Regions from separate parts of the Pelorhabdus sp. sgz311002 genome, predicted to be linked through region 1. Evidence: riboswitches for the same ligand, from Rfam matches in the RefSeq annotation. Region 1 holds a riboswitch; each other region holds the start of a gene.
The links. A riboswitch is a leader RNA that binds a small molecule or an ion and turns the genes downstream of it on or off. The one in region 1 is predicted to bind S-adenosylmethionine.
Positions count from the first base shown of each region.

Region 2: another riboswitch for S-adenosylmethionine. It lies ahead of AC0NJP_RS13640 (trans-sulfuration enzyme family protein); the one in region 1 lies ahead of AC0NJP_RS00230 (methionine ABC transporter ATP-binding protein).
Region 3: another riboswitch for S-adenosylmethionine. It lies ahead of AC0NJP_RS06340 (DUF2292 domain-containing protein); the one in region 1 lies ahead of AC0NJP_RS00230 (methionine ABC transporter ATP-binding protein).
Region 4: another riboswitch for S-adenosylmethionine. It lies ahead of metK (methionine adenosyltransferase); the one in region 1 lies ahead of AC0NJP_RS00230 (methionine ABC transporter ATP-binding protein).

Region 1 covers NZ_JBWBCL010000001.1:43,985-50,005, reverse strand. The annotation lists gene hisZ (ATP phosphoribosyltransferase regulatory subunit) at 1-1,012, opposite strand, end outside; gene AC0NJP_RS00235 (YerC/YecD family TrpR-related protein) at 1,018-1,323, opposite strand; SAM riboswitch class I at 1,577-1,697, shown strand; gene AC0NJP_RS00230 (methionine ABC transporter ATP-binding protein) at 1,770-2,828, shown strand; gene AC0NJP_RS00225 (methionine ABC transporter permease) at 2,797-3,450, shown strand; gene AC0NJP_RS00220 (MetQ/NlpA family ABC transporter substrate-binding protein) at 3,482-4,306, shown strand; gene AC0NJP_RS00215 (TetR/AcrR family transcriptional regulator) at 4,388-5,026, opposite strand; gene AC0NJP_RS00210 (DASS family sodium-coupled anion symporter) at 5,198-6,021, shown strand, end outside.
Region 2 covers NZ_JBWBCL010000009.1:95,660-101,680, forward strand. The annotation lists gene AC0NJP_RS13625 (methionine ABC transporter ATP-binding protein) at 1-189, shown strand, start outside; gene AC0NJP_RS13630 (methionine ABC transporter permease) at 186-854, shown strand; gene AC0NJP_RS13635 (MetQ/NlpA family ABC transporter substrate-binding protein) at 880-1,719, shown strand; SAM riboswitch class I at 1,791-1,894, shown strand; gene AC0NJP_RS13640 (trans-sulfuration enzyme family protein) at 1,999-3,132, shown strand; gene AC0NJP_RS13645 (pyridoxal phosphate-dependent aminotransferase) at 3,185-4,366, shown strand; gene AC0NJP_RS13650 (BlaI/MecI/CopY family transcriptional regulator) at 4,630-4,977, shown strand; gene AC0NJP_RS13655 (BlaR1 family beta-lactam sensor/signal transducer) at 4,996-6,021, shown strand, end outside.
Region 3 covers NZ_JBWBCL010000003.1:101,295-107,315, forward strand. The annotation lists gene AC0NJP_RS06330 (ATP-binding protein) at 1-1,847, opposite strand, end outside; gene AC0NJP_RS06335 (N-acyl-D-amino-acid deacylase family protein) at 2,000-3,370, opposite strand; gene AC0NJP_RS06340 (DUF2292 domain-containing protein) at 3,433-3,780, opposite strand; SAM riboswitch class I at 3,856-3,955, opposite strand; gene larE (ATP-dependent sacrificial sulfur transferase LarE) at 3,982-4,800, opposite strand; gene htpG (molecular chaperone HtpG) at 5,049-6,021, shown strand, end outside.
Region 4 covers NZ_JBWBCL010000001.1:514,437-520,457, reverse strand. The annotation lists gene priA (primosomal protein N') at 1-2,238, opposite strand, end outside; gene AC0NJP_RS02680 (hypothetical protein) at 2,300-2,470, opposite strand; gene metK (methionine adenosyltransferase) at 2,539-3,729, opposite strand; SAM riboswitch class I at 3,798-3,904, opposite strand; gene coaBC (bifunctional phosphopantothenoylcysteine decarboxylase/phosphopantothenate--cysteine ligase CoaBC) at 3,954-5,162, opposite strand; gene rpoZ (DNA-directed RNA polymerase subunit omega) at 5,159-5,365, opposite strand; gene gmk (guanylate kinase) at 5,389-6,021, opposite strand, start outside.

The DNA of each region.
Region 1 (6,021 bases):
TGGCAACAGCCACTTCTGCGGCCTGCCGCTCTAAAGCCAGTAAAACTCGCTCCATGCCTAGGGCGAAACCAGTAGCAGGCGCACCTGGTCCAAACGAGGCCAGCAATTGATCATAGCGGCCGCCGCCGCATACAGGAAAGCCAAGACCCGGCGTATAGCCTTCAAAAACAACTCCCGTATAATAGTCGAAATCGCGAATCATGCCAAGGTCAAATTCTACATACTTGGCTACGCCATAGCTTTTTAAAAGCTCGAAAATATGCGTTAAATCAGAAAGCGCCTGAGCACTTTCTTTCGTATTGGCCAATTTTTCCGCTTTCGCCAAAAGTTCTTCGCGGCCGTGGAGAAGCGGCAGTTCCAGTAGCGTCTTTTGGATATTCTCAGGCAGATTGGACTCAGTTACAGCAGCTTGCAGCGCCACGAGATCGCGAGACATTAAGAGTCTCTTCAGGTTTTGTTTCTGACTGCTTGACAAATGACTTGCCGCCATCATGCCGCTAATAAACTGCATGTGACCAAGGCTCAACTGAAATTCTTTTAAGCCGCAGGCGGCAAGCGATTCTACCGCCAAGGCAATAATTTCGGCATCAGCCTCTGGACCGGGCACACCCATAAGTTCTACGCCAGCCTGATGGAATTCGCATTGTCGGCCAGCCTGATACTCCTCCTGCCGAAAGACACTGGCAATATAGCTTAACCGTAGCGGCGCTTCATTTTCTTTGAGACGGGTCGCAGCGACTCTGGCCATGGGCGTCGTCATTTCCGGCCGAAGTACAAGCAAACGATTGGTTTGATCAAAAAATTTAAATACATTTTGCTCGTAGGAATTGCTTTCAGAAGCAATCGATAAAGTTTCCCAATACTCAAAGGTCGGCGTAATGACTTCATCATAGCCCCATTTGTCAAAAAGCTGAGCTAACCGATCTTCTAAAATCCGTTTGCGTTTCGCCTCCTGCGGCAAAAAGTCGCGCGTTCCGTAAGCAATTTGAGGTAAAAACTGCGCTGTTTTCATAGACTCTATTCCTTCTCCTCTGCTTCAATTCGCGGCAAAATTGTCCGATAGCCATCAGCCCCGTAATAGAGACAACGCTTGACACGGCTGATCGTGGCAGTACTTGCCCCGGTTTTTTCTACAATATCATCATAAATAGCCCCTTTTTCCAACATTCGGGCTACTTCCAATCGCTGCGCCATTGCTTTGAGTTCACTGATTGTACAAATATCCTCAAAAAACTGATAACACTCCTCTAGTGTCTCAATGGAAAGAATTGCTCTAAATAATTGATCCGTATGCGGATCCTGTATTTTTTGATTAATGGACATAGCTTGAACCCCCATCATTTTCTTATGTGTTTCCTTTATTCGGTATAAGAAATAACAGTTCCTGCTTTCCTTTAATTCTTTATCTCTTTTTCTTTTTATCACTTTTATTCTTTAATTTATAAAATTTCAACTAAACTGATACTAAACTCATTATAAATAGCTCGAATATTCAATATATACTTTTTTATTACTTCTCCCTTGACAGACATTCTATCCTTTGCTATTATCAATTCTAACAACTCCATACACTTGTAATTCATCAAGAGTTGGCTGAGGGACTGGCCCAATGAAGCTGCGGCAACCATCGTATTTTGCAAATATGTATAATACGAACGGTGCCAATTCCTACAGGATGATATCCTGGCAGATGAAGCGATTGCTATGACAAGCTAACTTCCTCTGCTCCCTGAGCAGAGGTTTTCTATTTTGTAAAGGAAGTGACATGTATGATTACTTTGAAAAACCTCTCCAAAGTATACCAGTCTGATGCTGGTTCTATACCCGCGTTAGAAAACATTAATCTTACCGTAGAAAAAGGAGAAATTTTCGGCATTATTGGTAAGAGCGGCGCTGGCAAAAGCACCTTAGTCCGTTGCATGAACATGCTGGAAAGACCGACAGAAGGCGAAGTTCTCGTCGCTGGCCAAGATCTCACGGTCTTAACCGAAAAACAGCTTCGCGATGCTCGCAAGCAGATTAGTATGATTTTCCAACATTTTAATTTACTTTCTTCCCGTAGCGTATTCGACAACGTAGCCTTTCCGCTAGAGCTAGCCGGAAAAAGTAAGAATGAAATTAAAAATGCGGTTTTGCCGCTCTTAGAGCTTGTCGGCTTAGCTGATAAAGCAAATCAGTATCCTTCCCAGCTTAGCGGCGGCCAAAAACAGCGTGTCGGCATCGCCCGCGCTCTAGCTAGTCAACCAAAGGTTCTGTTGTGCGATGAAGCCACCTCGGCGCTCGACCCGCAAACGACTCACTCGATTTTACAGCTGTTAAAAAGTATTAATAAAAAATTAGACCTTACTATTGTTCTTATCACTCACGAAATGCATGTCATCAAAGAAATCTGTCACCGCGTAGCTGTAATTGAAAACGGTCATATTGTCGAAGAAGGACCGGTCTTAGATATCTTCACTAATCCGCAATCAGCTACAACTTGTGATTTCATCAGTACTTTAGAGCAAAACAATCTGGACGAACTCTTAAGCGGTCGTGAAATCCGCCAAGAGAGCGTCACTGGTGATAATCTGCTCGTAAAACTTTCCTTTATCGGCGCTTCTGCTGAAGAGCCTATTATTGCTAGCTTGATTCGCCGTTTCAATGTAGACGCTAGCATTCTCTACGGCAATATTGACCATATTGACAGCACGCCTTACGGGACTCTTGTAATTGAACTGTCAGGCGTTAAAGAAAATATTGAAAGCGCCTTAAAGTATCTACAAACTAAAGATTTAGGAATCGAGGTGATCGGCTATGTCGCAAGAAATACTTCAATTGCTGGCTGAGTCTTTTGGACAAACCGTATATATGGTCATCATTTCAACAGCCATTGCTACGATTCTCGGCATACCCCTCGGCGTCATTCTTGTCGCCACGAATAAAGGACATATCTTAGAAAAACCAGCTTTAAACCGCATATTAGGTTCGATTGTCAATGCAACACGTTCCGTCCCTTTCATTATTTTAATGGTAGCGATCATTCCGCTTACCCGTATGATCGCCGGAACATCGATCGGCACCAATGCAGCCATTGTCCCCTTAAGCATTGCCGCCATTCCTTTTGTGGGCCGCATCATCGAATCGGCGTTAAAGGAAGTCGATCAAGGACTGATTGAAGCTGCTCAATCCATGGGGGCTTCGCCTTTTCAGATCATTACGAAAGTACTATTACCTGAAGCCATGTCTGGTATTATTTTAGGTCTTACGATTACGATCATCAACTTAATCGGCTATTCCGCTATGGCCGGAGCAATCGGCGGCGGCGGTCTCGGCGATTTGGCAATTCGTTACGGCTATCAACGGTTCCGCGGCGATATCATGTTGATTACTGTTATTATTTTGATTGTGATGGTCCAACTTGTTCAATCTTGCGGTGATCTTTTTGCCCGCCGCGTCAATAAACGCTAAATTTCAAAACTAAAAATCAGGAGGGAAATTCATGAAAAAGCCATTGAAATTGCTTTGCCTTGGTCTTAGTCTCATTACAACACTTGCCTTTACCGCTGGTTGCGGCGACAGTAAAAATGCCGCCGATTCCTCTAAGGACAAGGTCATTAAAGTCGGTGTAACTGCCGGCCCCCATGCTGAGTTAATGGATGAAGTCAAAAAGTTAGCAGAAAAACAAGGTCTTAAAATCCAAGTTGTTGAATTCAACGATTATATCCAGCCTAACGTAGCGCTCCAGCAGGGCGACATTGATGTAAATAGTTTCCAACATGATCCTTATTTAAAAAATATTATTAAAGACCGCGGCTATGATATTGTGAATATCGGTAAAACAGTCATTTTCCCGATGGGTATCTACTCCAAAAAAGTAAAGGACCTTTCGCAGTTGCCTGATGGCGCTACAATCGCTGTTCCAAATGATCCGACCAATGGCGGTCGGGGCCTGCTGTTGCTCGAACAAAAAGGTGTAATTAAATTAAAACCTAATGCCGGTCTTACCGCAACAGCGGCTGATATTGCCGAAAATCCCAAACACTTAAAAGTAAAAGAACTAGATGCCGCCCAGATTCCCCGTTCCCTTGATGATATCGATGCAGCTGCCATCAATACAAACTACGCCGTTACAGCCGGACTGAATCCCTTAAAAGATGCCATTGCCTTAGAAGGCGGCGAATCGCCTTATGCTAATATTATTGCTGTAAGAGGCAAAGATAAAGAAAATCCAGACTATCAAAAACTCGTTAAAATATACCAATCTGATGAAATGAAAGCTTTCATTAAAGACCACTTCAAAGGTTCGGTTATTGCCGCCTGGTAAATAAATAGAGCCAATCAAACAAAACAGGGTTTTTCAAACGCTAAAAGCGATTTGAAAAACCCTGTTTCTTTCTTATTTCATTCAATTCGTTCCGCGATTTACAATTCCATAGAAAAAAGTATCAGCAATCATACAAGCACTCTGTTCCAAACTGTCTGGGCCATCAGCAGCAAATTTCTGAAAAACCATCGTTAAAATCACGCTAAATAAGCAATACGCTGTTCGGTCTGCCTGACATGTTCGGAAAGCTTTTTTTTCAATTCCTTCTTCTAACACTTTTTCTAATAGCGAAATTGTTGCTTTAAAACATTCTCGATATTTATCGCACTGCTTTTCCGAAAGAGATACGCTACTGGAAAAGCCACGCATTTCATGCATAAATACACGCCATAAATCAGCATTTTTAACGTAAAATTCAAGATAAAGACGAATCAGGATTTTGATCTTCTCCAGCGGATCCCTTGCACTCTCTACGATCTTCTTAGCAGCTTCTTCAAAGGGCCGACTCCGCTCAGTGACTAGAGTGTAGAAGAGTTGTTCCTTATTATGAAAATAATTATAAACAGTTCCCTTTCCCGTATCAGCTAGAGCAATGATCTCATCTACTGTAGCCCGATGGTAGCCTTTTTGAGAAAACACCGTGTAAGCAGCATCTAAAATTTGCTCTCGTTTCGTGCGCATGTCTACTGCTGTTGGATCAATTGCTGCTTGTTCTGCCATGGGCACCTCCGTGAAAAATATCTATAATCTATTATAGAAATTCAAGACTTCTCTGTCAATGCAGGTTCAGTAAAACAAAAATTACACAAGCAGGAGGATTTGACTCTTTTTTGCATAATATACGTATATATGTATACATGTACATCACAGTAAAGGAGTGAAATCTTTCTTATGACAAATGAAGCAAAGGAATCTTTCGGGCAAAAATACGGTCTTATTATTTCTCTTCTCGCCATGGCTATCGTACTGATTATGCCTACCCCAGCAGACCTGCCCACTGCTGGTCATCGCATGCTGGCTATTCTGGTATTTTCCGTCATTGTTTGGATGACAGATGCCATTTCCTATCCGGTCAGCGGCGCTATTATTTTAAGTTTGATGGCTTTTCTATTAGGCATGGCGCCTGATCCGGCAAAGCCTGCCCTACTATTAGGAACATCCAATGCCTTAACCCTAGCGCTTGGCGGCTTCTCTAATACAGCCCTAGCCCTTGTCGGCGGCGCACTCTTTTTAGCTGCCGCGATGATGCAGACAGGCCTTGATAAACGCATCGCTCTTGTCGTTCTTTCCAAAATTGGTGCAAAAACAAACCGCGTACTTATGGGCGTAATTACGGTCGGCTTTATTCTCAGCTTCTTTGTGCCAAGTACAACAGCCCGCGTCTCCTGCCTCGTCCCTATTGTTTTAGGGATTATTACAGCTTTCGGCGTAGATCGTAAAAGCCGCTTTGCTGCGGTTATGATGATCGCCACAGCTCAGGCTGACAGCATCTGGAATGTAGGCATTAAAACAGCTGCCGCACAAAACATGATTGCTCTCGGTTTTATCGAAAAACAACTTGGCGTTTATATTTCCTGGATGGATTGGTTTCTCGCCGCAGCGCCCTTTGCGATCCTGATGTCAGCAGCGCTATACTTTGTTCTACTAAAGCTGATGCCGCCGGAAATGGAGGAAGTTCCTGGCGGTAAAGAAGCAATTGCTAAAGCGCTCGCCGA
Region 2 (6,021 bases), on a different contig from region 1:
ACTCACGAGTTAGATGTTTTAAAGCATATTTGCAATCATATGGCTGTCATTGAACAAGGGAAGATCGTAGAAACAGGAACTGTGGATAAATTTTTTATGAATCCAGAAAGTGACACGGCTAAAAAATTTGTGCAGATTCTGCAAGGGTTTCAATCAAAGCGGATTTTTCGGGAGGGAGAAGGCATTTGAATGATGACTTATTAGACTTATTATTTATCGGTCTTGGCGATACGGTTTATATGGTGTTACTGTCGACCTTAGCCGCCTTGGTTTTGGGGTTGCCGCTAGGTGTTATTTTAGTGATTACCGAGAAAGGAAATTTATTGGCATCGCCTAGGATTAACAAAATATTAGGAACGATTATTAATATTTTTCGATCCTTTCCTTCCATTATTCTGATTGTAATTTTATTGCCCTTATCTCGTTTATTAATTGGCACGACACTTGGGGCTACGGCAGCGATTGTACCGCTTTCGATTGGCGCAGCGCCTTTTTTAGCACGTATTATTGAGAATTGCTTAAAAGAGGTGGGGATTGGAAAAATTGAAGCGGCTGTAGCGATGGGAGCCACGCCTTTTACTATTATCACGCAAGTTCTGATTCCAGAAGCACTGCCCTCTTTAGTCCGGGGTGTCACGCTGGCAATTATCGCGATTACTGGTTTTACTGCTGTGGCTGGCGCCATTGGCGCTGGCGGTCTAGGAAGTCTCGCGATTCGCTTTGGTTATATGCGTTATCGTGATGATGTGATGATTGCCACTGTTATTATTTTAGTCATTTTAGTACAAGGCATTCAATGGGGAGGTGATTGGCTCGCTAGGCGGATTAATCGTAAACGTTATAAGTTTGAATAAAGGATAAGAGAGAAGGATGATGGGGATGTTCACAAAGAAAGTTTGGAAAAAACTGATTATCATACTTGGTGTTGTTGCATTAGCCACGAGTATGGGAGGCTGCGGCAGCGACAAAAAAGAAAGCACTCAGACTACAGGAAAATCAGAAGTAACTGTCAAAATTGGCGCAGCCGTTGTGCCTCATGCTGAAATCTTAAATTTTATTAAACCAAAATTAAAAGCAGAAGGAATTAATTTAGAGGTCGTTGTTTTAGATGATGAAGGGCAATTAAATCCTGCTCTGCAGAATAAACAGATTGATGGTAATTATTTTCAACATTTGCCTTATCTTGAGTCTGTTGCGAAGGAAAAAGGTTATGACTTTACAGTGGCAGCTAAGGTTCACGTAGAACCAATTGGCTTTTATTCACAGAAGGTTAAATCAAAGGATGAGTTGAAAAATGGCGCCACTATTGCAATATCGAATAACCCTTCCAACGAATATCGGGGGCTTATTTTGCTCCAGGCCAATGGATTAATCAAATTAAAAGAAGGGTTAGCTACTTTTGCCGCGACACCGCGTGACATTGTCGAAAATCCGAAAAACTTAAAATTTGTTGAGGTCGATCCGGCACAACTGACTAGAGCTTTGCCTGATGTCGACGGAGCTGTTATCAATACCAATTATGTGCTAGAAGCAAAAATAGATCCTAAAACAGCTTTATTTCGTGAAGATGCTAATTCCCCTTATGCCAATGATCTTGTCGTAAGAAAAGGGGATGAAAATCGCCCGGAAATCAAAAAAATTGCTGAATATTTAACTTCGCCAGAGGTGAAGAAATTTATTCAAGATAAATATGGCGTAGCCGTAGTTGCCGCTTTTTAGAAAAAATTATACTCCATTCCATTGACAGAAAGATAAAGCAATGTTACACTATTAACAATTTCATAGCGAAACTCTTATCAAGAGTGGTCGAGGGACTGGCCCGATGACACCCGGCAACCGGCGTTTTTACGCGTAAGGTGCTAAATCCAGCAGGAGAAATCCTGAAAGATGAGAGAAAGGAAGTTATGTCCCTTTCCTCATGGAAAGGGACTTTTTGTATGCATTGCAGTAAAAGTAAATGTTTCTAAAGTGAGTTTTACAACAGGATGGAGGAAAATCATGAAATTGAATTCGAAAATTGTGCACATTGGTGTACGCAGCGATGAGAAAACAGGAGCAATTAGTACGCCGATTTATCAAACAGCATCTTTTGCCCATCCCGCAGTGGGGCAAAGTACTGGTTATGATTATACGCGCACAAAAAATCCAACGAGAGAAGTTTTAGAAAAGGGAATTGCAATTTTAGAAAATGGTGCAGGCGGTTATGCCTTTGCGACTGGGATGGCGGCTATTACGGCAGTGTTGATGCTGTACAAGGCGGGCGATCATATTGTGGTGATTCAGGATTGTTATGGCGGAACTTATCGCGTCATTGATAAGGTGTTTGCTCCCTTTGGCTTGACCGCAACTTATGTTGATGCTACTGACGTAGAAAATATTGCGGCAGCCATCCAAGCTAATACCAAGGCAGTTTTGATTGAAACGCCTACCAATCCGTTAATGAATATTGTCGATATTGCGGCAACAGCAAGGCTTACGAAAGCGAAAGGTATTCATTTGATTGTTGATAATACCTTTTTAACGCCCTGTCTACAGCGCCCCTTAGAACTGGGCGCCGATATTGTGCTTCACAGCGGTACGAAATATTTAGCAGGTCATAATGATTTATTATGCGGCCTTGTTGTAGCTAATGATCCCGAACTCGCTGAAAAAATTCAATATATCCAAAACGCTACAGGCAATATTTTAAGTCCTGGCGATAGTTGGCTGCTGATTCGCGGCATGAAAACCTTAGCGCTTCGGATGCAGCGTCACAATGAGAATGCTCAGGCTGTAGCTGAATGGCTTAACCAGCATCGTCATGTAACGAAAGTCTATTATCCTGGTCTAGCGGAGCATCCCGGCAAGGCGGTTCAAGATAAGCAAGCTTCTGGTTATGGTGGTATGGTTTCTTTTACGGTGGAGCGACCGGAACTTGTGCTGCAAGTACTCGAAAAAGTGAAGTTCATTCAATTTGCCGAAAGTCTCGGCGGTGTTGAGACATTGATTACTTTTCCGGCGAAACAGACCCATGCCGATATTCCGGTGGAAACAAGAGCTAAATTAGGTATTGATGATTGCTTGCTCCGCCTTTCTGTTGGCGTGGAAGATGTGACGGATATTATTGCCGATTTGGATCAGGCTCTGGAATAAAAATTGTTTTATGACTATTAATAGGTGTTAGGAAAAAGGAGACGAAGAAATTATGCAGAGAATTCAAAAGTACGCTTCCGAAAAAGCAAGTCATTTTACAGAGTCTGTAATCCGTGATATGACACGGGTAGCTGTAAAACATGGCGCAATTAACCTCGCGCAAGGCTTTCCCGACTTTCCAGCGCCTGACGCGATTAAACAAGCTGCAGCTGACGCAATTTTTAATGATCATAATCAATATGCGATCACTTGGGGAACAAAGGATTTACGCGATGGCATTACGGCAAAAGTAAAAAAAGAATATGGTATCGAAATTGATCCGGAAAAACAAATTACCGTTTGCTGCGGCTCCACGGAAGGGATGATCGCCACCTTACTTGCCACGATTAATCCTGGCGATGAAGTCATTGTTTTTGAACCTTTCTATGAGAATTATGGCGCTGATGCTGTTCTATGCGGCGCGACTCCAAAATATGTGACGCTCCATACCCCGGATTTTCACCTCGACTTAGATGAATTAAAAGCAGCTTTTTCTGATAAGACGAGAGCGATTATTATTAATACGCCTCATAATCCTACCGGTAAAGTGTTTTCAGCGGAAGAATTGCAAGTGATTGCTGAGTTATGTCAAAAGTATGATGTTTTGGCAATTACTGACGAAATTTACGAATATATCCTTTATGATGGCGCTAAACATATTCCGCTTTATAATCTGCCGGGGATGGCTGAACGGACGATTATTATTAACAGCACCTCAAAAACTTATAGTGTGACTGGCTGGCGTATTGGCTATGTGATTGCTTCGCCGGAAATTACCGATTCGATTCGTAAAGTTCATGACTTTTTGACAGTTGGCGCCGCTGCTCCCTTACAGGTTGCTTCTGCCGCAGCTTTGCGGTTCCCTGACTCCTATTATCAGGAGCTAGGAGATTTTTACGCCGAACGCCGTGATTTGCTTCTAGGAGCGTTAGAATCAGTGGGTCTTCGTTGTGTAAAACCGCAGGGAGCTTACTATATTATGGCGGATATTCGTTCTTTAGGGTGGTACGATGATGTAGAATTTTCCTTCTATCTGACCCGAGAAATTGGTGTTGCGCCTGTACCTGGTTCCAGTTTTTATCGTCCCGACAGCGCTGATGCCCATACTTTTATTCGGTTTTGCTACTGCAAAAAAATCGAAACATTAGAAGCGGCTGTAGCAAGATTGAAGAAAGTAAGTTTACAGCATAAGTAGAAAACGTACTGTTGATAAAAAGTGCATTTGTGCCTACGCTAAGGCATAAATGCACTTTTGTTATGTCCAGGTTGATTCATAACTTTTACTGTTGTTTTTTATTTGACCGTAACAGTTCATCTTATGTGTTTAAAAAAATAGTGCATTGGTTTAAACAATATTTGATTTTTGACAGGAAGTCTTACAAGGGGTATATTATTTATAATTACAATTGTAATCTTTAGGAGTGGAAAGCTTTGAAAACGTTACCGCAAATCTCGGACATGGAATGGCAAGTTATGAAGATTTTATGGGCAAAGGCACCGCTTACAGCCAACCAAGTCATTAAGCAAATCGAAGGGATTATGCCATGGAAGCCCAAGACCGTTAAAACAATGTTGGGAAGACTGGTAAAGAAAAAAGCCGTCGCTTTTCATGTCGAAGGCCGGGAATATGTGTATTATCCCCTTGTGGCCGAAGTCGATTGTATAAAAGCGGAAAGCCAGTCCTTTTTAGACAAAGTATTTTCTGGCGCTTTGAATGTGATGTTTGCCAATTTTTTAGAGGAACAGCAATTGTCAAAAGAAGAAATAGCTGAACTGAAACGCATCCTAGATCAAAAGAAAAAATAAAGCAAGGGAGGTCTCTTTATGGGACTCGATTCTTTTGTTCATTGGTTGCTATATTCTTCGCTGCTAGGGAGTGGTTTAGTCGGTTTAATACTGGTGGTTCGTTTGGTCTCTAAACATCGCTTAGGGGCAAATTGGCAGTACCTGATATGGTTTCTATTGATTGCAAAATTGTTAATCCCCTTTGCGCCAGAAAGCCCTTTAAGTGTATTTAATGTTTTCAACTATGTAGTTACCCAAAGTGCAGATTATTTTAAACCTAGCGAATCTGTAGCTGTTGAGTCGACTGTGAATAGAAAGTTTTCCATAAACAAATTCGCGAACGATAGTGATGATTATTATGTATCAGTGAACAGGGCTTTCTTTGATAATGAAAATGAAATGATATTTCTAATTTGGCTCATTGGTGTAGTTATTTTTACTTGCTATATGATCCGATCCACTATGAAACTGCAAGCTATCATAAAGAATAGTCCACAAGTTCGAGATAAAGACGTGCTAAAGCTATTGATTGAATGCAAGAAGGTGGTAAAGGTAAGGCACAATCCAATTTTGGTCGAGTCAGAAGCATTTCAAAGTCCAAGAATTGTTGGCGTAGTGCAGCCGCATTTGGTTTTGCCAATGGGCATGGTTCAGTTTTTGAGTAAGATGGATCTACGCTATATTTTTCTCCATGAACTAGCCCATCTTCAACGCAAAGATCTTTATGTCAATTGGATTATCGCGTTTTTCCAGATCATTCATTGGTTTAACCCGCTTATTTGGTATGCGTTTTATCAAATGCGCCAGGATCGAGAATTAGCTTGCGATGCGTCGGTACTCAGTTTATTGAAACCAGAAGAATGCCACCATTATGGTGTCGCCATTATTGCTTTTTTGGAAAGATACTCTTACCAAGGGTACTCTTTTACAACAGCTGGACTGATTAGTGGCAAGAAACATATTAAGAATCGATTATTAAGGATTGCATCCTATCAAAAAAGGACTACAGCCAAATTGATTTTGGAAGTATTTTTCTTTTTGCTGTTTAGTGGTTTTGTTCTAACA
Region 3 (6,021 bases), on a different contig from region 1:
TCTTGTCCAATTTCCTCCGGTATCCCGCTACCATTATCACAAATTGAACAGCAAACAAAGGAATCACGTACATATGTCTCGATTACGATTTTCCCCCAGGGTATGCTTTCCCCTTCTTTCATAGTAATTGCTTGGGCAGCATTTAACAGAAGATTTAGCAATACTTGATTAATCTGCCCCCCCACAGCTTGAATCAGCGGAATATCGCCTAACTGGAGGTCCACTGCTGCAATATATTTGAATTCATTTCGGCAAACAACCAACGAGCTTTGAATTCCTTCATTTAAGTCATAAGCTTCCCAACTACCGCTTTGATCACTACGTGAAAAGGCTCGTAAGGCTTTAACAATGCTGCCAACCCGCTGAAGCCCTTCCAGGCTCTCCGAAAAAGCCGGTTCAATATCTGTTAAAATGTAATCAATTTTCTTCTTTTTCATTAAGGTGCTCAAGTTTTGTAAGGACTGCTTCAGTCTTTCAGGATCCTGATTTCCCGCTTCTTCTGCTACCTTTTTTAAAGCAGCAATCATTTCAATAAGGCGTTTTGTATATTCTTCAAGGGTTTCGTAGTTGCTAAGTACAAATCCTAAGGGATTATTAATTTCATGAGCAATTCCAGCTGCTAGCTGGCCTATCGAAGCCATTTTTTCCTGATGAAGAATTTGCGATTGCGCATTTTTCAATTCACTGTAGGCATTTTCCAGTTCCACATTTTTGACTTTCAGTTCGCCTTCGGCAGCTTCCCGATCATGGACTTCCTTTTGTAATTCGGTGTTGATTTCAAGCAATTCCTGGTTTTTCCCCGTAAGTTGTCCATTGACAGTAAAAAGCTGTTTCGTCCGCTCCTTCACCTTCTCTTCTAGCTCGTCACGAGCGGCAGCCAAATACATTTCTGTCCGCTTTTGCCGCCGTATCACTAAGAGCAGTAGACAAATAAACAACAAAAGAATAAAAGTAAGCGCGCCAACGACCTGATAGTAAGCGATGATTCTTTCATGTAAGCTTGCCAAAACCTCCTCTTCGGCAATCCCCACTACAACAGCCAAAGGATAATCTGGCAATACATGATAACTGTAAATACGCTTCACAGGATCAAGGGCTCCTTCGCCAATAAAAGACCCGGACTCTTGTGTTTGAATTTGTTGCAACAAAGCACTTCCCGTTAAATCTTGCCCTGCAGTATGATCTTCGCCAGCCTGCCTAGCTCTGACAATCCCGTCAAAACCCACAAGGGCAATCGATGATTTATCACCTAAATGAACCTGACGGTAAAAGTTCGTAAAGTAATTTAAATCAACGGAAACGATAACTACCCCGCCAAAAGATTTATCGGGCTTATTAATACGCCGTGTCATTTGTATCGACCATTTACCGGAAGATCGGCCAAGAACAGGTTTGCTAATGAATAATTGATTCGTATCTGCTTTTTGATGCACAAAAAAATGTTCCCGATCTTTTAAATTAGAGGGCACAAAAGGCACTTGGCTGCTTAATAATAAATCACCATTCTCGCCAGCAATGCTCAATAATACAAAGGGCTGATTGGTCAACCGACCCTCATTAATATAACGAGGAATGCTAATGATCGCCCCATCTGTTTCATATTGATATTTTAAAAACAGCACTGTTTGATCGGCACTGCGAATCGTCCGAAGTGAATGTTCCTCAAAGGCGCGGGCAAAATTGCTTGTTTCTTTTATAGCCTGCTCAATCTCAATTTGCTGTTCCGCTTGTATTTTATAATAAAGTCCGCCCCAAACTAAGGAAAGTAAGAGAAACGCAAATAATAGAATGACTAATGTACTTCTCTGCCATAGCCATCGCTGCCAAGAAACAGTACTTGCGTTCATCTTACAAACCTCCCTTATCTATAAGCAAAACACTATACTTCTTTTTCCGTTTTAATTCGACATATTTTTCCACTCTCCTGTCTATCAAATCAAATAACTGAATTTTCCCAAGAAAAATGCAGCTGCCTTATTGTGCAGCTGCATAAGTCCTATTATATTTGATAATCATAAACAGGATAATGAGAACGTACTGCTTTACCGGCGCAACGACTTAGAATTTTGCCGTCAGCAAAAACAATCTGTCCATCGAGCAAAACATAATCAATCCCTTCCGGCCAGGCATCGGGTCTTCCAAAATCAGCTTTATCGCAAATCGTGCGAATATCAAAAATCGTAATATCAGCATCCATGCCCTCCTGCAGCCTACCTTTATAAGTAAGTCCCAACGTCTCAGCAGGTAAATACGTGGCTTTGCGCAACGCTTCAAGTAAGCTCAACTCGTAATTTTCACGCACAAGCTTACGCAAATAACGCGGGAAGCTACCGGCAATCTGGGGATGGCCCTCGCCTTTAGCATAAGGGCCAGTATCGGTGGATGGCATAGCAAAAGGATGACGCAAAGCCTCATAAATTTCTTCTTCAATACCTGTAAGAACAACTACAGAAGCCCCTGGATCTACGTTACGCAATTCTTCATAAATAGCGGGCGTCAATCGTTGACCGTTATATTTTCCGGTAACTACAAGAATATCTTCCAATCCCCAGCCATTTAACGCCATGGACTCTTCATTAAATAATACAGCTCCAATGTGCGTCGCCCACTGTGTATACATACCGCTGTCAAAACGAATGTCAATCCCGCTAGCGCGCGCTTGGTTAATAAGCGCCAATGCCTCTGCTACCATACCGGTACCATATTGATATACTAAATGAGACACCTGAATTCTCGCTCCAGTTTGCCGTGCAATTTGGATCGCTTCCACTAAAGAAAACATATCAATGGCAGTAATCATTCTTGTGTCAATTGATATAACCCGCCCATAGCGAGCGGCAATTTGGCTCAAACGTATAACTTCTGCCTCAGATGTCCCCGGCGCATAGGCTAGCCCGAGTGACAAGCCGCAAGCCCCTTCAATAAAAGCTCGTTCTACAAAGAGTTCCATTTGCTGTAGCTGCTCTTCCGTAGCTGGCTGCAAAGGATCCAATGCTCCGACAGCTTTTCGCAAACTAATCGAATGACCAATCATTTCCGCTTGATGAAGAATAAACCCCTGCTTTTCTTGCGCGGAAAAAAACGCTTCTATATCAAGCGGGCCAAGTCCACAATTACCGCCAATCGTTGTTGTAATTCCTTGCCGCAAAGATAATTCACCGCAATAATCGTCAAGATCTACATGCCCATGAATATCAATAAATCCTGGCGAAACAATCCGCCCTGCCACAGGGAGAACCTCGCGTCCTTGTAATTCTTCTGATGTAATTGCCGCAATTTTCCCGTTGAAAATTCCTATATTGCCGCGTCGTCGCATCCCTCTTTCAGGATCAATAAGCAAACCATCGCTAATTACGATGTCATAGATCATGGTGGCCGCCTTTCTTTCTACGATAATGAATCAAGTTTGTTTCATTATACCGTGGTTTTAATCTAAATACCATCGCCATCAAGTCCTGCCAAAGCAGTAAAACGTTGTTTTTCAGTCCGATCAATCTGGACGACTTTCCCTGTTTTCACTACGATAGTAACCTGGCCATACTCAATTCCTTCACAGGCTTCTTCCAGCCCCTTGCGCACCGCTTTAAACTCCTTACTACGTTCACTATTTTTACGAAATGAGCCTAACGATTCATCAGGACGAATTTTTTCATTGCGTTCAATCTGAATCAAACGGAAATTCTGCCAAGTGAGCGTAAGATGTCCATGATACACTTGTTGCAAAATAGCTAAAATCTGGTCCAGTTGCTTTACCGAAATTTGATTTTGTTTTTCTAGCATACTGTTTTCTCTCCCTTAGACTAAAAAATAAAACGTAAGAGCCCATTTGAAAGAAGCTCTTACGTTTCTGCGCTTCTCTCATCGTTCAGGAAATTTCCTGCTGGAATTGGCACCTTGCTAAAAAGCCGGTTGCCGGGCGTCATCGGGCCAGTCCCTCGACCACTCTAGATAAGAGTTTATTCGGTAATTTATATCATTTTCTCAATTCTGTTGCAGCAAAGCATTCATACTACCTGTTTGATAGCCGTTAAGATCGATTGTTATAAAAGTAAAGCCAAGACGCCTAAACTCGACTACAATTTGCTCTCGTACTTTATCCTGACATAAACTGGGGATCCATTCCGCTTCGACTTCAATGCGAGCTACCTGCCCATGGTGACGCACTCGTATCGAACCAGAACAAAACTTTCTGATATACTCTTCAGCTTGCTCTATTTGTCCAAGCTTTTCCGCAGTTATCGCTTCGCCATAAGCCACCCTAGACGACAAACAGGCTGCGCTTGGTTTATTCCAGGTTGCCAGCCCCCACTTTTTCGAAAGTTGACGAATTTCTTTTTTGGTGAAACCAGCTTCTAGCAGAGGCGATGCGACTTGATCCAATTCTGAAACAGCTTGTATGCCTGGTCGATAGTCGCCGAGGTCATCTTGATTTGATCCTTCGAGTATCCATTGAAATTCATGTTGTCTAGCCCAGGATACCAACGCAGAAAACCGCAGTGTTTTACAATGATAGCAGCGATCTGCGTCATTTTCTCTAAAGTCAGGGCTAGCGAGTTCATCGATTGGCAGCAACTCGTGACGAATGCCAATTTCTTTGGCTACCGCTATAGCAGCAGTTTTTTCGCTTTGCGGCAAGGTTGCTGAGTAAGCAGTAACTGCAAGAGCTTTTTCACCTAATATTTTATAAGCAGCGGCGGCTAAAAAAGTACTGTCGACCCCACCAGAAAAACCGATGACTACACTTTCATAACTACGAAGCATTGTTTCAAGCTTCGCCAGCTTATCAGATAGAGTATTCATCACAATCCCCCCGTTCATTTAAATAAAACAACAAAAAAAGGCCACTGCACCTTATTTTTCAAAAGATACAATGAGCCTTCAGTATTTCTGATCAGCTACTTAGCGTATTTGTTTTAATATAAAATAGCATGGAACTACAACTCTGTCAATGAAAATTTCCCGATATGGGAAATTTTTACTTGCCATTTTGTTGGGAATTTCGCAAAATAATAGAGTACAGAATCACCATACTTTTAGGAGGCTTTACCGTGACACAGGAAATTAAAGCAAAAGAAACGCGCGAATTTCAAACTGAAACGAAACAACTTCTCGATTTAATGATCCATTCCATCTATACAAACAAAGAGATTTTTTTGCGTGAATTGGTCTCCAATGCCTCGGATGCCATTGATAAAGTTCGGTTTGCATCGTTAACCAATCAGAATTTACTAGAAGGAAATGATACCTTTGAAATTCTGCTATCCCCTGATGAAAGTACAAAAACATTAACGATTTCTGACAATGGCATGGGCATGACCTATGACGAAGTCATCGCCACTATCGGTACAATTGCTCAATCAGGTACAAAGGCCTTTTTAGCTAAAATGAAAGAATCAGGCACAAATTCTGATACAGAGCTGATTGGCCAATTTGGTGTCGGCTTTTATTCCGCCTTTATGGTTGCCCAAAAAGTCACGCTTCTGACACGAGCTCCCGGACAAGAAAAGGGTGTAAAATGGGAATCAGCAGGCGACGGAACTTATACGATCGAGGAATTTGACAAAGACACTCGCGGCACTACCATTATTTTAACGCTTCATGACGCCTTCTGCGGCAAAGAAGCTGGCGAGGAAAATTTCCTAGAACGCTATACACTGCAAAATCTCATCAAGAAATATTCCGATTATATTCGCTATCCTATAAAGATGAATTTCATCCACAAAGAAAAACCGCTTGATAACGAAGGAAAAGTTATTGAGGATGCCCCAGAAACAGAATCAGTAGAAGTGCGGACTTTAAATTCTATGACACCGCTTTGGTCGCGTAATAAAAGTGAAGTTACCCAAGAAGAATATCAAAAATTCTATCAAAGTCAGTTCCATGATTGGGAAGAACCGCTAGAAGTCATTCACTCTCGTGTCGAAGGAGCTGTCGAATATACCACTTTGCTCTTTATCCCGGCTCATGCACCTTTCGATTTTTATGAACGTGACGCAGCTTCAAAAATCTCCTTGTATTCTA
Region 4 (6,021 bases), 470 kb from region 1:
TAAAACGCGGCAAGCTGCTTCCGCCTGCAAGCGTAAAGGACTTTCTGCCTTGCCTTGCCAAATGATTTTGATAATCTGACAAAAGGGTGGATAAGAAAGCTGACGACGAAATTCAATTTCTTGATCATAAAAAGCCCGATAATTATGGTCAGCTGCTGCAAGAAGCGCATAATGGTCAGGATTATAAGTCTGTACAACGACAGTTCCTGGTTTATCGCCGCGCCCAGCCCGGCCAGCAGCCTGAGTAATCAAGGCAAAAGTTCTCTCAGCCGCCCGAAAATCTGGTAAATTGAGCGCCGTATCAGCAGAAATCACGCCAACAGCCGTTACATTATGAATATCGTGACCTTTCGCCACCATCTGAGTACCCAGCAAAATATCTTGTTTTCCTTGCAGAAATTCCTTTAAAATCCGGTCATGGGAAAATTTTTTGCTTGTTGTATCTTGATCCATTCTCACTACCGTCTTATCTGGCAGCAATTTATGAAGTTCTTCCTCTACTTTTTGGGTTCCTGTGCCGAAAAACTTAATATAACGACTGCCGCAGGCCGGGCAGATATCAGGAACGGACGCCGTCTGACGACAATAATGACAGCGAAGATCCTGCCCTACTGAATGATAAACCATAGCAATGGCGCAATGAGGACAGGATATGACATGACCGCATTCGCGGCAAAGAATAAAGGTTGAATAACCACGGCGATTAATCAAAATAATTGCTTGTTCGCCTCGCTGCATCGTTTCGGTAAGCAAATTAGCCAGCGGCGGAGAAATTACGGTTCGCCGTCCCGCTTTCAATTCTTGGGCCAAATCAACAAGTTCCACCTGCGGCATCGGCTGCTTATCAACACGATAGTCCAGAGAAAGCAGCTCATAGCGTCCTTCTTGCACTTCATAATATGTTTCCAAAGCTGGCGTAGCACTGCCCAAAAGAACGGTAGCGCCAGTAGTTTTTGCCCGTATAATCGCCGCCGTACGCGCATGGTAACGAGGAAGTTCCTCTTGCTTATAGGTAAATTCATGTTCTTCATCAAGCATGATCAGACCAAGGGACGGAGCTGGAACAAATAAAGCAGAGCGAGCCCCGATGACAATCCCCGCTTCTCTTTCCTTCATCTGACAAAAAGAATCAAAGCGTTCCCCAAAACTGAGTTTACTATGAATGACAACGACATCCTCGCCAAATCGTTCCTTAAAACGTCGGACAATTTGCCCTGTCAATGCGATTTCCGGCACAAGCATAATAACCTGCTGTCCCAGTCGCCTCGCTTCCGCTGCAGCCGCCAGATAAACTTCTGTTTTGCCACTGCCGGTTACGCCATGAAGCAAAAAAGTTTGCTGCACTTTTACGGCCAACGAAGGAATTATTTTCGCAAGCGCGTCCTGCTGTTCCTTCGTATAAACAGGCGGAGTGCCCATGATGGCAGTTTCACCGTAACTACGGCGAAAAGTCCGTACTTCCTTGAAAGTAATCCAGCCCTCTTCTTGCAACCGTCTGACAGCGTCCCACTGAGCGCCCTGATTCTTCAAATCAGACCACATAACACAGCCCTGCTGTACAAAGTCAATAACCTTCTTCTGGGCAGGACGACGCGACCAATTTACAGTCTTCCCTTGATCAGACAAAGCAGCACAAATTGCCAATACCTTATCGGTTTTTTCGTTTGCCGTCCGACTTGTAATAATTTTTGTTGTAATGACTTTAGCACGCAAGAGAAACTGCAAATCTTTTTTCGAATAAAACGGCAGTTTCATGAGCTCTGCTTCTGTTTTTAAGTTTGATGAACGTATTGCTTCATAAAGCGATCTTTGGGTCAAAGAAAGCTCCTGCAAAACCTGCTTTAACTCTGGCAAATCAGCCAAGTTTTCCTGATAGCCCCGCTTTGTTTTTATCGTATTTTTCCCTGGCACGAATAGTCTGAGTGTATCGCTGAGCGAACATAAATAATAATCAGCAAGCTGCCGAGCTGTTTCTAGCATACTTTCATCAAACCACGGTGTTTCATCAAGTACTTCCCGAATGGGCTTTAACGCCTCTTCGTCAAGTTCTTCGCCTGCTGCTGCTATCAAATCATTAGCTGATAGAACAGCTACTACAAAGCCTTCTACCATACGAGGGCCAAAGGGAACGAGAACACGACAGCCCCTTGCTACCTCCCAACCTTCTGGAACCAGATAAGTAAAGGGACGATCAAGCCTTCTTACCGTTATATTTACAACAACCTGAGCATAGGTCATATTTTCCACCACGCATAAAAGTAAGGAGACTAAGAAATAGTCTCCTTATAAAATCCGATTTCTAAAATTCAATTCGCTCAAACTCGGCAAAATCCTGCTCCCAATTCCACCAGCTTGGTAAATTGCAGGAGAGAGGATCTTCCTGGGTAAACCAATCTTCCTCATAACAGTAAGGCATCTGTGGTGCGTAACGATGAAGACGGTTCTTAGCGCACGAGGAAAATCGTTTCATAATATCATCTCCTGACTATAAAATAAAGCAGCCTTTATAGTATAGCCAAGTATGATGAAATTATGGCTTTATAGACCAGCTTCCTGGCGTAAAATAGCAGCCTTGTCGGTTTTCTCCCAAGGAAGGTTCAGATCGTTACGGCCAAAATGCCCATAAGCAGCCGTCTGTTTATAAATCGGACGACGTAAATCCAGCATTTTTATGATGCCAGCAGGACGCAAATCAAAATGTTTCTGTACTAAAGCAGCGATAACAGCGTCATCCACTTTGCCTGTTTCAAAGGTTTCTACCATAACTGAAACAGGACGAGCTACGCCAATCGCATAAGCAAGCTGAATTTCGCATTTATCAGCAAGGCCGGCGGCAACAATATTTTTTGCCACATAACGAGCTGCATAGGCGCCAGAGCGGTCTACTTTTGTAGGATCCTTACCGGAAAAAGCACCGCCGCCATGACGAGCCATGCCGCCATAAGTATCAACAATAATTTTACGGCCTGTTAAGCCAGCGTCACCCTGTGGACCGCCAATAACAAAACGGCCCGTCGGATTAATATAATATTTAGTTTTATCATCAAGCAGTTCCGTTGGTACGATTGGTTTAATCACATGTGCGATTAAATCCTGTTCAATTGTTTTTAGTTCCACTTCTGGGCCATGTTGGGTCGAAATTACAATCGTATCAATGCGTACAGGCTTGCCATTTACATATTCTACCGTAACTTGCGTTTTTCCATCAGGACGCAAGTAAGGCAGTGTTCCATTTTTACGAACTTCCGATAAATGACGTGATAATTTGTGCGCTAAGGAAATTGGCAAAGGCATATAATCATCAGTTTCATTCGTAGCATAACCAAACATCATGCCTTGGTCGCCAGCGCCAATTGCTTCAATTTCATCCATTTCTCCCTGTTTCGCTTCCAACGCTTTATCAACACCCATAGCAATATCAGGCGACTGTTCGTCGATCGACACAAGGACGCCGCAAGTATCACCGTCAAAACCAAATTTTGCCCGAGTATAACCAATCTCTTTTACGGTGTTGCGGACAACTTTAGGAATATCGGCATAGCACTGCGTCGTAATTTCACCGGCTACATGGACTTGACCGGTCGTTACCAGCGTTTCACAGGCAACGCGAGCAAAAGGATCTTGTTCTAAAATAGCATCTAAAATGCCGTCAGAAATCTGATCAGCTATTTTATCAGGATGTCCTTCTGTAACTGATTCTGATGTAAATAAAACACGTTTTTCTTTCAAAAAAAGCCCTCCTCTATTGTGCTGTTTAAAAAAGAAAAACTCCCTAAATGGGAGTTTAATCATTCGCTCTCCCATCTCGCAAGAATTTCTCGCCGGAATTGGCACCGTTTTAGCTTGTACTAAATGGTTGCCGCGGTATCATTGGGCCTGTCCCTCCACCAACTCTTGATGAGTAAAATATAAAATTTTCACAAGTGCAATTGTATAGTAGAATGGCAAAAAAATCAAGAGCTTTTTTGCAGAATTGTGAAAACATGATTTAATATTTGATCAGCCAAAGCCTCTTTCGTCATCTGCGGTAATTCGACTATGGCGCCATCACGGAATAAAAGCTTGGCTATATTCGTGTCAACATTAAATCCGGCGCCTGGCTGTGATACGTCATTCGCCACAATAAGATCAAGATTCTTCTCTACCAGTTTTTTCGCTGCATAGGCTTCCACATTCTGCGTTTCCGCCGCAAAGCCTACGAGAATCTGTTTTTCTTTTATAGTACCCAATTCGCGTAAAATATCCGGATTGCGCTCTAATTCAATGATTAAATTCCCGTCATTTTTCTTGATTTTATGGGTAGCTACCGTTACCGGACGATAATCAGATACAGCGGCGGCCTTAATGACGACATCACAAGTCGTAAAATACTTTAGCACTTCTTGCTGCATTTCTTTGGCGCTCTCAACAGAACAAAAAGTAACACCATCAGGCTGCGGCAAACTGGAAGGACCAGATACTAAAACAACCTGAGCTCCTTGTTTCGCCGCTTGCGCTGCAATGGCATAGCCCATTTTCCCGCTGGATCGATTACCAATATAGCGAACAGGATCAATGGCTTCACGCGTGCCAGCTGCTGTAACTAAAATGGTCTTACCAAGAAGCGGCTTCTTCTGCGCAAAAAAGTTTTGTACAAAAGCGACAATTTCCAAAGGTTCCGCTAACCGTCCCACTCCTTCGGTGCCACAGGCCAATAGACCGCTGCCAGGCGAAATAAAGTGGTAACCAAGCTCTTTTAAAGTGGTCATATTTTTTTGCACAACAGGATTGCAATACATATTCGTATTCATCGCCGGAGCAACAATAACGGGAGCTTTTGTCGCCATCACTGTCGTAGACAGCATATCATCAGCAATCCCATTCGCAATCTTGCCCAAAATATTAGCGGTAGCCGGAACAATCAAAAACGCATCGGCTAACGTCGCCAGTGCAATGTGTTCGACATTCCAATGCTTCGCTTCGCTCCACATGCTGACAACAACAGGGTTGCCGCTCATTTCCTGAAACGTAAGCGCACTGACGAATTTCGCTGCCGATTCCGTCATAATCACATGAACATTGGCACCGGCTTTTTTTAATTTACTTACTACATCAACCGCTTTATAAACAGCAATGCCGCCTGTAACGCCTAGCACAATATTCTTGCCTTGAATTGACACTATTTAATACCTGCCTTTGTCCGCTCGTAGGAAACTTTACCTAAAGCGACTTCTTCGAGCGCCATTGTTACCGGTTTATTGGAACGACAGTCGATCAAGGTTGGTTCCCCGTCCATAATCTGTCTGGCCCGTTTCGCCGCCAGTACGACTAAAGTGTATTTACTATCTACCTTGTTTACGAGTAAATCAAGCGATGGATATATCATGTTTGAAAATCTCCTTCCTAAAATCAGCCTGGTAATTCTTCATCTTCGTCAATACTGCCAAACAGGCAAATATGTTCAAGTAACGCCTCATTACGAATAATGCGACAGTGCTCCGCCTGCATAATAGCCTCAACCTGACTTACCGCCTTCGCCACTACATCATTGACAATGACATAATCATATTCATGGGCAAAGGTAAGTTCTTCTTTGACGCATTTCATACGCCGCTCAATAACCGCTTCACTATCAGTTCCCCGCCCAACAATACGGTGTTCTAATTCCGTAAGCGACGGCGGCAATATGTAAATGAAAACGCCTTGCGGAAAAGATTCTTTGACTTTCATTGCGCCTTGAATATCAATCTCTAAGATGACATCTTGGCCAGCCTGTAGTTTTTCTTCAACAAATTGTCGCGGCGTTCCGTAATAATTACCATAAACCTCCGCCCATTCCAACAAGTTTTGTTGCTCACGCATCGTCAAAAACTCTTCCTGCGAAACAAACCAATAATTGACTCCATTTTCCTCCCCAACCCGCATCGGTCTTGTAGTAACCGATACAGAATAGTGAAGTGTAGCTGAAGCTTTTCGAAGTAACTCTTTACAAATTGTTCCTTTGCCGGCTCCAGAGGGGCCGGAAAGAACAAGTAGCGCTCC